3 regions of the Sinorhizobium sp. CCBAU 05631 genome follow, and region 3 is predicted to be linked to each of the others. Evidence: predicted binding sites of a transcription regulator. Region 3 holds the regulator's gene; each other region holds the start of a gene.
What was found. The regulator PhoB, encoded in region 3, activates phosphate uptake and scavenging genes when phosphate is short. The targets are predictions, from matches to a motif close to TGTCATNNANCTGTCAT.

Region 1: SS05631_RS08635 (UDP-2,3-diacylglucosamine diphosphatase) is a predicted target of PhoB. The motif match lies at 2,965-2,981, and genes of this name have one in related genera.
Region 2: SS05631_RS04290 (esterase-like activity of phytase family protein) is a predicted target of PhoB. The motif match lies at 1,823-1,839, and genes of this name have one in related genera.

Annotation. Positions count from the first base shown of each region.
Region 1 is NZ_CP023063.1:1,742,994-1,747,852, reverse strand. It holds gene SS05631_RS08645 (LuxR family transcriptional regulator) at 1-369, opposite strand, end outside; gene SS05631_RS08640 (NADP-dependent malic enzyme) at 543-2,855, opposite strand; gene SS05631_RS08635 (UDP-2,3-diacylglucosamine diphosphatase) at 3,033-3,869, shown strand; gene SS05631_RS08630 (MFS transporter) at 3,975-4,859, shown strand, end outside.
Region 2 is NZ_CP023063.1:895,144-900,002, reverse strand. It holds gene rnd (ribonuclease D) at 1-595, shown strand, start outside; gene SS05631_RS04295 (adenylate/guanylate cyclase domain-containing protein) at 755-1,774, shown strand; gene SS05631_RS04290 (esterase-like activity of phytase family protein) at 1,935-3,287, shown strand; gene ppx (exopolyphosphatase) at 3,359-4,859, opposite strand, start outside.
Region 3 is NZ_CP023063.1:134,697-139,555, forward strand. It holds gene pstA (phosphate ABC transporter permease PstA) at 1-300, shown strand, start outside; gene pstB (phosphate ABC transporter ATP-binding protein PstB) at 314-1,129, shown strand; gene phoU (phosphate signaling complex protein PhoU) at 1,176-1,889, shown strand; gene phoB (phosphate regulon transcriptional regulator PhoB) at 1,935-2,618, shown strand; gene SS05631_RS00640 (GcrA family cell cycle regulator) at 2,703-3,221, opposite strand; gene SS05631_RS00645 (aspartate aminotransferase family protein) at 3,636-4,835, shown strand.

The sequences.
Region 1 (4,859 bases), 1.6 Mb from region 3:
AGGCAGCGGCAGGGCGACCCCTTCCGTGGACAGGCCGAGGTCCTCTGCAGCCTCGAAGAGCGGCTCGCATTCGGGAAAGCGGCGGCGTGCGGGTGCCCATTCCACAGGCCTTACGCCTCCGAGAGCAAGCCGAAGGATAGGGTCGATCCGGTGAAGACCGCGCGACAGATAGAGCTCCTCGGCATAGGCGCCGAAGGTGTGATGCAGGCGGCAGACCTTGAGACCCTCGGCCGTCGGTTCCGCTTCCAGATAGAGAAGATGCGCAATATCGAAGGTACGACGCATCAAGGCGAAGAATTGCTGCGGTTCCGCACACCCGCCATATTCCACGATATCCAGCAGATCGAGGACAGCCTGTTGATTAGTCATGCCGTAACACCGATTCATGCCCCTAGAATAAACATGGTTTAGCCTGCCGGTTTTTGTCTAGTGCTATATTTCGTAATCGGTGCAAGTCTTTTCACTAGATCAATGCATGGTTGTATTTCCGCGGCAAGCTGCCGCGGAAATACCTAAAGCGCGATAGACCGGAGAGCCATTCCTCAGGCGGGATGGCTTGCCTCGACCACTGCAAGAGCCGCCATGTTGACGACGCCGCGGGAGGTGACGGAGGGGGAAAGGATGTGGGCCGGCAGCGCCGAGCCGAGCAGGATCGGCCCGACATGAAGGCTGTCCGTCATCGTCTTGACGACGCCGAGCGTGATGTTGGCGGCGTCGAGATTGGGGAAGACGAGCAGATTGGCTTCGCCCTTCAGCGTGCTGTTCGGCATCACCCGCTCGCGCAGCGTTTCGGAGATGGCTGCGTCCCCGTGCATCTCGCCGTCGACCTCGAGATCGGGCGCCAGCTCGCGGACGAGCTTGAGCGCGGCGCGCATCTTGGCGGCGCTCTCGGATTCGCGCGATCCGAAATTCGAATGGGAAACAAGGGCAGCGCGCGGCGTGATGCCAAAGCGGCGTATTTCGCCGGCGGCCATCACGGTCGTCTGGGCGATTTCCTCGGCGCTGGGGCTGAAGCTCACATAGGTGTCGGTGAAGAAGGTCGCACCGCGCTGGGAAATCAACAGGCTTAGCGCCGAGAAGTCGAGTACGCCCGGCTTCTTGCCGATGATCTGTGAAACGTCGCGCAGGTGTCGGCTGTAGCGCCCTTCGACCCCGCAGATCAATGCGTCCGCTTCACCGCGCTTGACCGCCAGCGCACCGATCACCGTCGTATTCGTGCGGACGATCGTGCGGGCGGCTTCCGGGATGACGCCGAGACGGCCGACAAGGGTGAAGTATTCTTCGACGTAGTCGCGATAGCGCGGATCTCCTTCCGGATTGACGACCTCGAAGTCGACATCGGGACGGATTCTGAGGCCATAGCGGCGGAGGCGGGTGTCGATGATCTGCGGACGGCCGATCAGGATCGGCTTGGCCGTGCCTTCTTCCAAGAGCACCTGGGCGGCGCGCAACACCCGTTCGTCTTCTCCTTCGGCGAAGATGACGCGGTTCTTGGGGGCGTTCTTGGCGGCTGCGAAGACCGGCTTCATGATGAAGCCGGAGCGGAAGACGAAGCGGTTGAGCTTGTCGAGATAGGCGTCGAAATCCTGGATCGGCCGGGTAGCGACGCCGCTCTCGGCTGCAGCCTTGGCCACCGCCGGAGCGATGCGCAGGATCAACCGCTGGTCGAAGGGCGAGGGGATGAGATAGTCGGGTCCGAAGACCGGCGTTTCCCCTGAATAGGCACGGGCCGCAACATCCGACGGCTCCTCGCGCGCCAGGCCGGCGATTGCCCGCACCGCCGCCATCTTCATCTCTTCATTGATGGTGCGCGCGCCGCAATCGAGCGCGCCGCGGAAGATATGCGGGAAGCAAAGGACGTTGTTGACCTGGTTCGGGAAGTCGGAGCGTCCGGTGCAGATCATCGCGTCCGGCCGCGCGGCGCGCGCCACTTCCGGCATGATTTCCGGTGTCGGGTTGGCGAGCGCCATGATCAGCGGCTTCTCGGCCATCTGGGCGAGCAGTTCGGGCTTGAGGACGCCTGCTGCAGAAAGTCCCAGGAAAACGTCGGCGCCGCCGATGCTGTCGGCAAGCACGCGATTGGCGCTGTCCTGCGCGTAGATGGCCTTCCATTCGTCCATCAGAACCTCGCGGCCCTTATAGACGAGACCCTCCAGGTCATGGACCCAGATGTTTTCGGGCTTGGCGCCAAGGGTGACGAGAAGGTTCAGGCAGGCAAGGGCGGCAGCGCCGGCGCCCGAGGCGACGATCTTCGCCTTGGCGATGTCCTTGCCGGCGAGTTCCAGGCCGTTCAGGACGGCGGCGGCGACAATGATCGCCGTTCCGTGCTGGTCATCATGGAAGACGGGAATGTCCATCTTCTCCCGCAAGCGGCGCTCGACCTCGAAACATTCCGGAGCCTTGATGTCTTCGAGATTGATGCCGCCGAAGGTCGGCTCGAGCGCGGAAACCACGTCGACCATGCGTTCGACGGTCGGCGCGTCGATCTCGATATCGAAGACATCGATGCCGGCGAATTTCTTGAAGAGGACGGCCTTGCCTTCCATCACCGGTTTTGAGGCCAGGGGACCGATATTGCCGAGGCCGAGCACGGCGGTGCCGTTGGAGACCACGGCGACGAGGTTAGAGCGGGCGGTGAAATCGGCGGCGCTCGCCGGGTCATCCCTGATGGCAAGGCAGGGGGCTGCGACGCCGGGCGAATAGGCGAGCGCCAGATCGCGCTGATTGCCGAGCGGTTTGGTGGGCTGGATCTCTAGCTTGCCCGGACGGGGGTAGCGGTGGAAGAAGAGTGCCTGCTGGTCGATGTCTCCGCTCGCCGGAGCCGATTGAGGTTTCGCTATTTCGCCCGTGGTCATGCCGTCACATCCCCGTTTCTGGATCGGGGCCTTTTGGCACGAATTCCCGCCCGCGTACAGTTTCACGGCAGCGCTTTTCATCAGCCCGATCCGGCCCGCCGAATTCCGGTGTCATCTTCCTGAAACACGAGTCTGGTTTTGACGAGGCGAGACAAAGCTCGAGAAGGCGAGGATCTCATGGTTGCGATATCGGGATCTCAACAGAATCCGGTGCGGAAATTGCGGACGCTGTTCATCTCCGACGTCCATCTGGGCTCGAAGGCGGCGAAGACGGACTACCTGATCGATTTCCTGCGCCACCATGAGGCCGAGACTATCATTCTCGTCGGCGACATCGTCGACGGCTGGCGGTTGAAGCGGAGCTGGTACTGGCCGCAGTCCTGCAACGACGTCGTTCAGAAGCTCCTGCGCAAGGCGCGCAAGGGTTCGCGCATTATTTACATTCCCGGCAACCACGATGAGTTCATGAGGGATTTTCCGGGCGTCCACTTCGGCGGTATCGAGGTCGCGGCGCGCCACATGCACCAGGGCGCGGACGGGCGCAACTACCTCGTGCTGCATGGCGACGAATTCGACGTCGTCGTGCGCAACGCGCGTGTGCTCGCCTATCTCGGCGACTGGGCCTACGACACGGCAATCGCTATTAATATCGGCCTTGCCGCCATTCGCCGCCGCCTCGGCATGCCGTATTGGTCGTTTTCGTCCTGGGCGAAGCTGCAGGTCAAGCACGCGGTGAATTTCATCGGCGAGTTTCAGAGGGTCGTTGCGGAGGAAGCCCGCCGGCATAACGCCCAGGGCGTGATCTGCGGGCATATCCATCACGCGGTGATCGAGGACATCGACGAGATCCGCTACATCAACACCGGTGACTGGGTCGAAAGCTGCACGGCGATCGCCGAGCATTTCGACGGCACGATGGAACTGCTCACCTGGCATAGCCTGCGCGGCGGAGTGGCGGTGGAAACCTCGGCCGATGGCTTGCCCGTGACTTTGGCCGCGCCGCGGGCAGCCTGAGGTCCTCGGTACCAGGCCTGAGCCCCACCAAAGTGGCTAAAACTAGCGGCTGGCGAGCTGGCGGATATTCGTGCTAGGGGTTGCGCACAGCCATCAGGTCCTCCCATGATTCCCGCATCCGCGCCCCCCGTCCTGGGGCCTCCGCCGCGTTATTTCGCGCTCCGCATCGCGTTGCTCTTCTGCGCGCCGCTGATCGTCAACGGCTTCGCCATGCCGTATTTCCCGGTCTGGCTCAACGGCTTGTCGATGAGCGATTTCGAGATCGGCGTGGTCCTCGCCGTGCCGATGTTCATCCGGGTCATCACGGCGCCATTGGCGGGTGTGCTGGCGGACAGGCTCGGTGAGCGCACGATCGTGCTGATCTGGTCGGCCTGCCTCTCGCTTGCACTCGCCTTCGTCCTCTTCTTCGCCAAGGACTTCTGGCCGGTGCTGGTGATCTATGCGCTGCAGTCGGCCGCCTATTCGCCTTACCTCCCGATCGTCGAGGCGATCGCGCTTTCGGGCGTGCGCCGCTGGGGTTTTGACTATGCGCAGATGCGCGTCTGGGGATCGATCGCCTTTATTGGTGCGACGATGCTCGGCGGCTGGATGACCGGCCTCATCGGCGGTGCAATGGTGCTGCCGGCGATGGCCGCCGGTTTCGGCCTGACCGTTGCGATGGCCTGCGCAGCTCCGCGCATCGGCCGCCCACGCAGGCCTTCGCCGATCACGGCAATCACCGAAGCGCCGCCGCAATCGCTGCGGCAGCCCGATTTGCAGCTGCTTTTGATCGGCGTCACGCTGGTCAACAGCAGCCATGCGATGCTGTTCGCGTTTTCTGCCATTTATTGGCAGCAGATCGGCTATAGCGGCACGCAGATCGGGGCGCTGTGGAGTGCCGGGGTGGCGGCGGAAGTGCTGATGTTCTTCTTTGCCAAGGCCATTACCAGGCGCTTCAGCGTCTGGACGATGATCTTCTCCGGCTGCCTGCTGGCGGTCGCGCGCTGGCTG
Region 2 (4,859 bases), 760 kb from region 3:
GGAGACCTACGATCTTCACCCGGAGAATGCCTGGCAGCGCCTGAAGATGCGCGTCAGAAAGCCGATCGAGCTGGCGGTGCTGCAGAAGATCGCCGCCTGGCGCGAGCGCGAAGCACGGGCCCGCAACGTGCCGCGCGGCCGAATCATCAAGGACGACGCGATCTACGAGATCGCCCAGCAGCAGCCGAAGGATGCGGAAGCACTCGGCCGGCTGAGGACCATTCCCAAGGGTTGGGAGCGTTCCGCTGCCGGGACCGCGATCATCGAGGCGGTCACCGAGGCGCTGGCGCTTCCGAAGGCCGATCTGCCCCGCCTGCCGCGCCAGAACCACGCGCCGGAGGGCGCTGCGGCAGCGGGCGAGATGCTCAAAGTGCTCCTGAAGCTCATCGCCGAAAAGGAGGGCGTGGCGGCCAAGATCATCGCCAGCAGCGACGATCTCGATCGGATCGCCGCCGAAGGCGAAAAGGCCGACGTCGCCGCGCTGCACGGCTGGCGCCGGGAGCTTTTCGGCGACATGGCGCTGAAGCTTATCAATGGCGAGGTGGCGCTTCGCTTCGTCGGAAAGAAGATCGAGGCGATGGAAATCGGCGGTTGAACGGCGGCAGCCGCCAACACCTTTCCGCCCGAATCCGGTCTTAGCCAGACGAATTGAAATGCTGATCCGACTCAACGGATCAGGTGTTCGCACTGCCGCGAATGAGACTTCCGCAGGCGCGGCCATCCTTCCGCTGTTTGATTCCCGAGGCCATCGCGCATGCGCTGGAGATTTTCCACGCTCGAATTCATTTTCCTGCTTCTGGTTCTTGCCGGCAGCGGCGTGGCCTATGCATGGGTCGTCTATGGCGACGGAGCGCTGATCGGCGCGACCTTTGCGGTGTTCATCTGCATGCCGGTCCTTGCCTTTGAACGCCGCATCATCCTGCGGCGCCTCTACAGGGCGATCCACAGCCTTCCGACACCAGCCTTTCTCCTGTCCTCCATCGCCGTCTATTTCGCGGTCGAAAATCTCGGCTTCGTCGCGGCGGGGGTGGTGCTGAAGATGACGGGCGTGCTTCAGCAATCCTGGAGCGAGGCGATGGTGCCCTCCTTCAATGTGCTCGTCTATGCGCTCGTCGTTTCCGGTCCGATCATTTTCGTGTTGCGGGTGCGGGAACTGCTCGGCCGCGACGTCTTCATGAGCTTGCTGATGGGACGCTACCGCAAGCCGGTGCAGGAGGAACGCGTATTCCTGTTTATCGACGTCGCCGGCTCGACAGCCTATGCCGAGCGCTTCGGCGACCTCAAGATGCAGGAATATCTCGGAAAGCTGTTTGCGGAGCTCGCCGATCCGGTGCTGCGCTATCGCGGCTCCATCGACGACTATATCGGCGACGCCGCGGTCATCACCTGGCCTTTCGACCGAGCCGTGGCCGACGCCGCCTGCATTCGCTGCGTCTTCGACATTCTCGACCAGGTTCAAGCTTCCGCCTCCCGCTGGCACAAGGTGTACGGCGAGGTCCCACGCCTGCGCGCGGCCCTCCACGGAGGAACGATCGTTGCCGCCGAAATCGGCGTCGACAGGCACAAGATCACCTATTTCGGGGACACCGTGAACACGACGGCGCGTCTCGAAGGTCTCTGCCGAACGCTCGATCGGCAGGTGCTGATTTCCGCCGATCTGTTGCGGCGCATGCGCCTGCCGACCTTCGTCAGAAGCGAGGACCTGGGAGAGCACGAGATCAAGGGACGCGGCCAGAAACTCGGGGTATTCTCTCTGCGCGCCGTGCAACTGTAGCGCGCGCCGGGAGGCACCGTCTTCGCTCCCATGGGCGGCCGGTATGGCCGTCATCAAAGCTTCACCGGCCTGTCAGAGAAGCGTCAACTCGCCGTCATCAAAGCCGCCTATCGGGAAGCGATACAGCTCGAACCCAACAGCTCGAACCCAGGTGAATTTGATGACGAAATCCATCCTCGCCGTCGCCTTGACGCTCCTGTCGGCGACCACCGCGCTCGCCGATGAAAAGGCCTTTCCGGCGACACTGAAGGCCCATGCGGTCCTGCCGGCCAATACGATCATTGCCGCGCCTGCGGATGCGGCGGAATACCTCATGACTTCGGGCAAGTTCTCGACCGTCGACCGCAAGCGCGCGACGGAGCTCGGCAGCGTAGCGGGCAAGGACGGCGTCCGCCCGACCGGCCTTTCTCTCCCCTTCAACGGCCAGCCGATGCAGGGCTTCTCCGGCATCAAGGCGATGCCGGACGGCACTTTCTGGAGCCTTTCGGACAATGGCTTCGGCAACAAGCTCAATTCGACCGACGCGATGCTGATGCTGCATCATCTGAAAATCGACTGGGACGCCGGCAAGGTCGAAGCATTGAAAACCGTCTTCCTGTCCGATCCCGACCGCAAGACGCCCTTCCCGATCGTCATGGAAGGCTCTGCCACACGCTATCTCACCGGCGGAGACTTCGACGTCGAGTCGATCCAGCCGGTCGCCGACGGCTTCTGGATCGGCGAAGAATTCGGTCCCTACGTGCTGAAGTTCGACACGACCGGCAAGCTCACCGACGTGATCCCGACGACGGTGGACGGCAAGCCGGTGCTGTCGCCGGACAATCCGACGCTGACGCTCCAGGCGGACCCGTCGAAGAGGGCGCCCGCTTTCAACCTCAAGCGCTCCGGCGGCTATGAAGGTCTGGCTCTGTCCAAGGACGGCACCAAACTCTACGGCCTGCTCGAGGGGCCGATCTGGACCGACGGCGAAACGGTCGAACAGGCGGATGGCCGCCCGGCGCTCCGCATCGTCGAGCTCGATGCCGCAGCCAAGGCCTGGACCGGGCGTAGCTGGCTCTATCCGCTCGCCGAAGGCGGCGAGGCGATCGGCGACTTCAATATGCTCGACGAAAAGTCGGCGCTGGTAATCGAGCGCGACAATGGTGCCGGCACCGTCGACAAGGCCTGCGCCGATCCCAAGGATCCGAAGCCGGATTGCTTCGCGGTCGGGTCGAAGCTGAAGCGCGTCTACAAGATCGCGATGGACGATGAGTATGTCGGCAAGGCCGTGCGCAAGATCGGTTACATCGACCTCCTGAAGATTTCCGATCCGGACAACAGGAAGCGCCAGGGCGGCGACGGCTATTATGACATGCCTTTCGTCACCATCGAGAACGTCGATCGCGTCGACGACGCGCATATCATCGTCGGCAACGACAACAACCTGCCCTTCTCCGCCGGACGTGCGCTCGACAAGGCAGACGACAACGAATTCGTGCTGCTCGAAGTCGGCGACTTCCTGAAAGCCGAATAACCGAACGGTCGCGCGTGGAGACCCGCGCGCGACCGTTCCCACCATCTGAAACGACGCCGCTTGGTGACCGCTCAGCTCTCGAAGTGGAAAGCGAGCTTCTTGCCCGTCAGCCGGCTCAGTTGCTGCAGGCGGCCGTCGAGACGTTCGCCCTCGAAATCGAGATAGGCCGCGGGCACGACGAATTCGAGATCGACCTCCGGCCGCGGCGACGGCCGCAGGGTCAGATGGCGCGCGACGCCCGGCATCGAGGCGGAGAAGAGATAGGCAACCCGCAACAGGCCGCCGAGCAGCTTTGCCAGTTCGAGCAGGCGCGGCGTGGTGATGCCGGCGAGCGGGCTGGTGGCGCCGTCGTCGTTGAGCCCCTCGAAACGATAATAATTGGCAAGCGCGATATAGGCGCGGCCGGCATGGGTAATGCCGGTGAAAGCGGAGTGCGCGATGATGTTCAACGCCTGCAGGCCGCGATAGTCCGGATGCGCGCGCCAGCTGATATCCGCCAGCAGGCAGGCGGCCTCGCGGTAACGGCGCTCCTCCTCGGCTTCCTCGATGCCGAAATGCGGCACCATCCGCCCGGTCCACTCGGCAAGCTCGCGCGCATGTTCCGGGGAGCGGGCGCGCAGGATGGCGATCTCGTCGGCAGCGGTCAGCAACGGGTCCTGAAGGCGTTCGTCGTCGGAAAGGAGCGAGTAGAGGTAGCCTTCGCGAACGCCAAGCGCCGAAAACGAAATGCGCTCGGGCTTCATGATCGAGATCGCCTCCTGCATCGTCACGGCGCCGAATGGCAAGAGGCTGCGACGGCTCTTGGAAATCGTCGCGAAGGCGGAGGGCTTCAGGGTCTTGGGCTCGATCACTTCGGCCAGGATCGCCATCGCCTCGTCATAGGAGATCTCATAGCCCTGCATCATGTGCAGCGGATAGCCACGCATTTCCATCTGCAGCTTGGCGATGGCGCGCCAGGTTCCGCCAACGGCGTAGAAGGTGCGCCCGGTACCCCGCCCCAGTAGATCCGCGCCCTTCATGAACTTCCGCACCCAGGTGCGCGCCCGGCTCAGGGAGCCGTTGCTGTGCTCGAACAGCCGGATGCCGCCGAGCGGCAAGGTGATCCCGTTGCCGATGCGCCTGCCCTCGACCTCGACCAGTTCGAGCGAACCGCCGCCAAGGTCGCCGACGATGCCATCCGGATCGTGATAGCCGCTGACGACGCCCATGGCCGAGTAATAGGCTTCCTCCTCGCCGGTGAGGATCCGAACCTTCTGATCGAGAATGGCTTCCGCCTTCTCGATAAAGGCGGCGCCGTTCGAGGCCTCGCGCGCGGCGGCCGTCGCCAGCACATACATTTGCGTGGCGCGGGCCTGGTCGGACAGCGCACGGAACCGGTGCAGCGCTTTCAGCGCCCGCTGAACGCTCTCCTCCTCCATCCGGCCGGTGGCGTCGATGCCCTTGCCGAGGCCGCACATCACCTTCTCATTGAAGAGCACGGTCGGGGCACGGCTAAGCCCCTCGTAGACGACGAGGCGAATGGAGTTGGAGCCGATGTCCACGACGGACACCGGGCGTATGCCGGGCAGACGC
Region 3 (4,859 bases):
CATGTGCTGCCGCTTGCCATGCCCGGCATCCTGACCGGCACGATCATCGGCCTGGCGCACGCCCTCGGCGAGACGGCGCCGCTGCTCCTGATCGGCATGGTCGCCTTCGTCGTCGACTATCCGGGCTCGCCGCTCGAACCGTCCACGGCGCTCCCCGTGCAGATCTACATGTGGGCGAACGAGGCTGAGCGCGCCTTCGTCGAGCGTACCTCGGGGGCGATCATCATCCTGCTGATCTTCCTCGTCATCATGAACCTCGGCGCAATTCTGTTGCGGCGTCGCTTTGAGCGTCGCTGGTAGTGGGGTAAGGACTATGAACATCATGTCGGAAGCTGCAGTCGAAAAGGCTCTGGACCAGAAAATGAACACGGTGCCCTTGAAGATGATCGGTAAGGATGTGTCGGTCTATTACGGCGAGAAGCGCGCGCTCTTCGACGTCAACCTGAATATCCGCGAGAATACCGTGACGGCGCTCATCGGTCCTTCCGGATGCGGCAAGTCGACCTTCCTGCGGACGCTCAACCGCATGAACGACACGATCGAGAATTGCCGGGTCACCGGCCGGATCACCCTCGACGAGGACGACATCTACGATCCGTCGATCGACGTGGTGGAACTGCGCGCCCGCGTCGGCATGGTCTTCCAGAAGCCCAATCCGTTCCCAAAGTCGATCTATGAGAATGTTTCCTACGGGCCGCGCATCCACGGCCTGGCCCGCACGAAGGCCGATTTCGATGAGATCGTCGAAACGAGCCTGCGGAAGGCGGGCCTGTGGAATGAGGTGAAGGACCGCCTGCAGGAGCCGGGGACGGGTCTTTCCGGCGGCCAGCAACAGCGCCTCTGCATCGCCCGCGCCGTTGCCGTCAGCCCGGAAGTGATTCTCATGGACGAGCCCTGCTCGGCCCTCGACCCGATCGCCACGGCCAAGGTCGAAGAGCTCATTCACGAGCTGCGCGCCAATTTCACCATCGTCATCGTGACCCACTCGATGCAGCAGGCGGCCCGCGTCTCGCAGCGCACCGCCATGTTCCACCTCGGCAATCTCGTCGAGGAGAACGACACCGACAAGATGTTCACCAATCCGGACGACCAGCGCACCCAGGATTACATCATGGGCCGCTTCGGCTGATCGCCCGAAAACCCACCGCGAAGAGTGCGCCCTCGAGGAACCGTAGATGTCTCACCCCCACATAACGACAGCCTTCGACGAAGAGCTTAAATATCTGACGCGCCGGATCTCGGAGATGGGCGGCCAGGCCGAGCAGATGGTGGCGGATTCCGTCCGGGCTTTGGTGAATTCCGATCTGGCGCTCGCCCAGAAGGTCATTTCCGACGATGCAATCTTGGACGACGCCGAGCGCCAGATCGGCGAAAAGGCGATCGTCACCATCGCCAAGCGACAGCCGATGGCCGCGGATCTCCGCGAGATCATGGGGTCGATCCGGATCGCCGCCGATCTCGAGCGCGTCGGCGACCTCGGCAAGAACACTGCCAAGCGCGTCATCGCGGTTGCCGGCTCCGGCATTCCGCGCAAGCTGGCGCGCGGTCTCGAGCACCTCGCCGAACTCGCCCTGATCCAGCTCAAGGAGGTCCTCGACGTTTACGCCTCGCGTTCGCCGGAGAAGGCAAACAGCATCCGCGAACGCGACGAGGAGATCGACGCGATTTACACCTCGTTGTTCCGCGAGCTGTTGACCTACATGATGGAGGATCCGCGCAACATCACCCCCTGCACGCATCTCCTTTTCTGCGCCAAGAACATCGAGCGTATCGGCGACCACGCCACCAATATCGCCGAAACCATCTACTACATGGCGACGGGCGCCCAGCCGCAGGGCGAGCGGCCGAAGGACGACATGACGTCAACGCTCGGATCCGTCACCGACTGAGGGGACACCCGCCAATCATGAATCTAGGCAAGGAGTCGTAACTGAATGTTGCCGAAGATAGCCGTTGTCGAGGACGAGGAAGCGCTCAGCGTGCTGCTGCGCTACAATCTCGAGGCTGAGGGCTTCGAGGTCGATACGATCTTTCGCGGCGACGAAGCGGAGATCCGCCTGCAGGAGCGCTTGCCCGACCTTCTCATCCTCGACTGGATGCTGCCCGGCGTCTCCGGCATCGAGCTTTGCCGCCGTCTCCGACAGCGCCCGGAGACCGAGCGGCTGCCGATCATCATGCTGACGGCGCGCGGCGAGGAAAGCGAGCGGGTGCGAGGCCTTGCGACCGGTGCCGACGACTACGTCGTCAAGCCGTTCTCGACGCCGGAGCTGATGGCGCGGGTCAAAGCGATGCTCCGGCGAGCGAAGCCTGAAGTGCTGTCGACGGTGCTTCGCTGCGGCGACATAGAGCTCGACCGCGAAACCCATCGCGTGCATCGTCGCACCCGCGAAGTGAGGCTCGGCCCGACGGAGTTCCGGCTCCTGGAGTTCCTGATGGCCTCGCCAGGCCGCGTCTTCTCCCGCTCGCAGCTGCTCGACGGCGTCTGGGGGCACGACATCTATGTCGACGAGCGAACGGTCGACGTCCATGTCGGCCGGCTGCGCAAGGCTCTGAATTTCTCCAATATGCCCGATGTGATCAGGACGGTGCGCGGCGCCGGCTATTCGTTGGAAAGCTGACGCTTGCGCTGCTCTTCCGGCGTTCCAAAGTGATAAGGGGCCCGACGGGCCCCTTCATGCGTTATTTGTTATTGCTCCGACCGATCAGCGCGCGCGGCGCCGCTCGGCCGAGGGCTGGTAGGCGAGGCGAGCGTGGTAGCTGCAATAGGGGGAGGATTCCGGCGAGTCGTTGCCGCAGAAGTGGAATTCTTCCTTGAGCGGGTCGCCGATCGGCCATTTGCAGGTCCGCTCGGTCAGCTGGGTGAGTTCCAGCCGGCGCGACATCGGCACGACAATGTTGGTGTCGAGTGCGAGATCCTGCTCCGCCACCAGATCGACGGCGACCTCTTCCTTGAGCACGGCCGTGCCGGCAGCGCGGGTAACCGTCCGGGTCACGGCGCGTGCCGCGTAGTTCGGGGCGCGGGGCGCCGAGGTCGTCCGCTTGGGACGAGCCGCCGCTGTCGCTCCGCCGGCCTTGGCGCGGCCTGGCAGGCTCAACCGATGAACCTTGCCGATCACCGCGTTACGGCTGACGCCTCCCAGCTGCGCCGCGATCTGGCTCGCGCTTAGGCCCTCGGACCATAGCTTCTTCAGCTTCTCAACCCGCTCGTCCGTCCAGTTCATGTCTGCACTCCCCGTTCTCGGCGTTGGGATGGCAGAATCCATCACCGTTCTCCGGAAAAGCCCCGGAGTTACAACGCGATAACTATTTTGGTGACTAGGTCCGCCGCATGCGTCTAGTAATTGAATATTAACCTACCGGCCGGGTGACTCCGTGGCAAGAGTCGCCGGAATCGCGCCGAATCGATTTCGCAGTTTTCCCCAACTTGCTGTCGGATAGTTGCATTTTTGCAAGCCCCGCATCGGGATTTTTTCGCGGTGCGGAATCCGGGCCGGCGCGACTGTTGCAAGCCTTGGTTTTGTTGACATTGCGCCGCGATATGGGAATAGTGCCTGCGCCGCCGAAAGGCGGCATTTTTGATTTTTGTCGGGCCGATACGTCCGACAGCGATGCCGATGACGAAGGAGATGCTGATCATGGCCGCAACAACGCCGCTCTACGACACCTATCTGCGTGCGCCGTTGCGTTTCGAGCGAGGCGAGGGCGTCTGGCTGATTGCCGAAGACGGCACCCGCTATCTCGACTTTGCAGCCGGCGTCGCGGTCATTTCGCTCGGCCATGCCCATCCTCATCTCGTCGAAGCGCTGAAAGCGCAGGCGGAGAAGCTCTGGCATGTGTCCAATCTCTACGATGTTCCCGGCCAGGAGAGCCTGGCGCAGCGGCTGACGGCGGTCACCTTCGCCGATCGAGTGTTCTTCACCAATTCCGGTGCGGAAGCGCTCGAATGTGCGATCAAGACGGCGCGCCGCTACCATTTCGCCAAGGGCCATCCGGAGCGGTTCCACATCATCACCTTCGAAGGCGCCTTCCACGGCCGCACCATCGCGACGATTGCCGCCGGCGGCCAGCAGAAATACATCGAAGGGTTCGGGCCGAAGGCTCCGGGCTTCTATCAGGTGCCGTTCGGCGACATCGCCGCCGTCAAGACCGCGATCAACGACGAGACCGCTGCAATCCTGGTCGAGCCGATCCAGGGCGAGGGCGGCATTCGCCTCGCTTCGAAAGAATTCATGCAGGAACTGCGCGCGCTCTGCGACGAGTTCGGGCTGCTGTTGATCCTCGACGAGGTCCAGTGCGGCGTCGGCCGCACAGGCAAGCTCTTCGCGCATGAATGGTCGGGCATCAAGCCGGACATCATGGCCGTCGCCAAGGGCATCGGCGGCGGCTTCCCTCTCGGCGCCTGCCTGGCAACGGAAGCGGCGGCGGCCGGCATGGTGGCCGGCACCCACGGCTCCACCTACGGCGGCAATCCGCTGGCGATGGCGGTCGGCAATGCGGTGCTCGATGTCGTCCTGGCCGATGGTTTCCTGGAGAATGTCCGCGACGTGGGATTGGTGTTCCGCCAGGGGCTTGCCTCGCTCAAGGATCGCTTCCCCGACGTGATCGAGGAGATCCGCGGCGACGGCCTGATGCTCGGCATCAAGGCAAAGGTGCCTTCCGCCGACTTCCTGAAGGCGATCCGCGCCGAGAAGCTGCTTGCCGTGCCGGCCGGTGAGAACGTGCTGCGGCTGTTGCCGCCGTTGATCACCACGCCCGCCGAAGCGCGCGAGGGGCTGGCACGACTCGAGCGTGCCGCCGAGGCGGTGCGCGCCAAGAGCGGAACGGCCGCGGCCTGAGGTCGCGACGGACGGTCGATTACC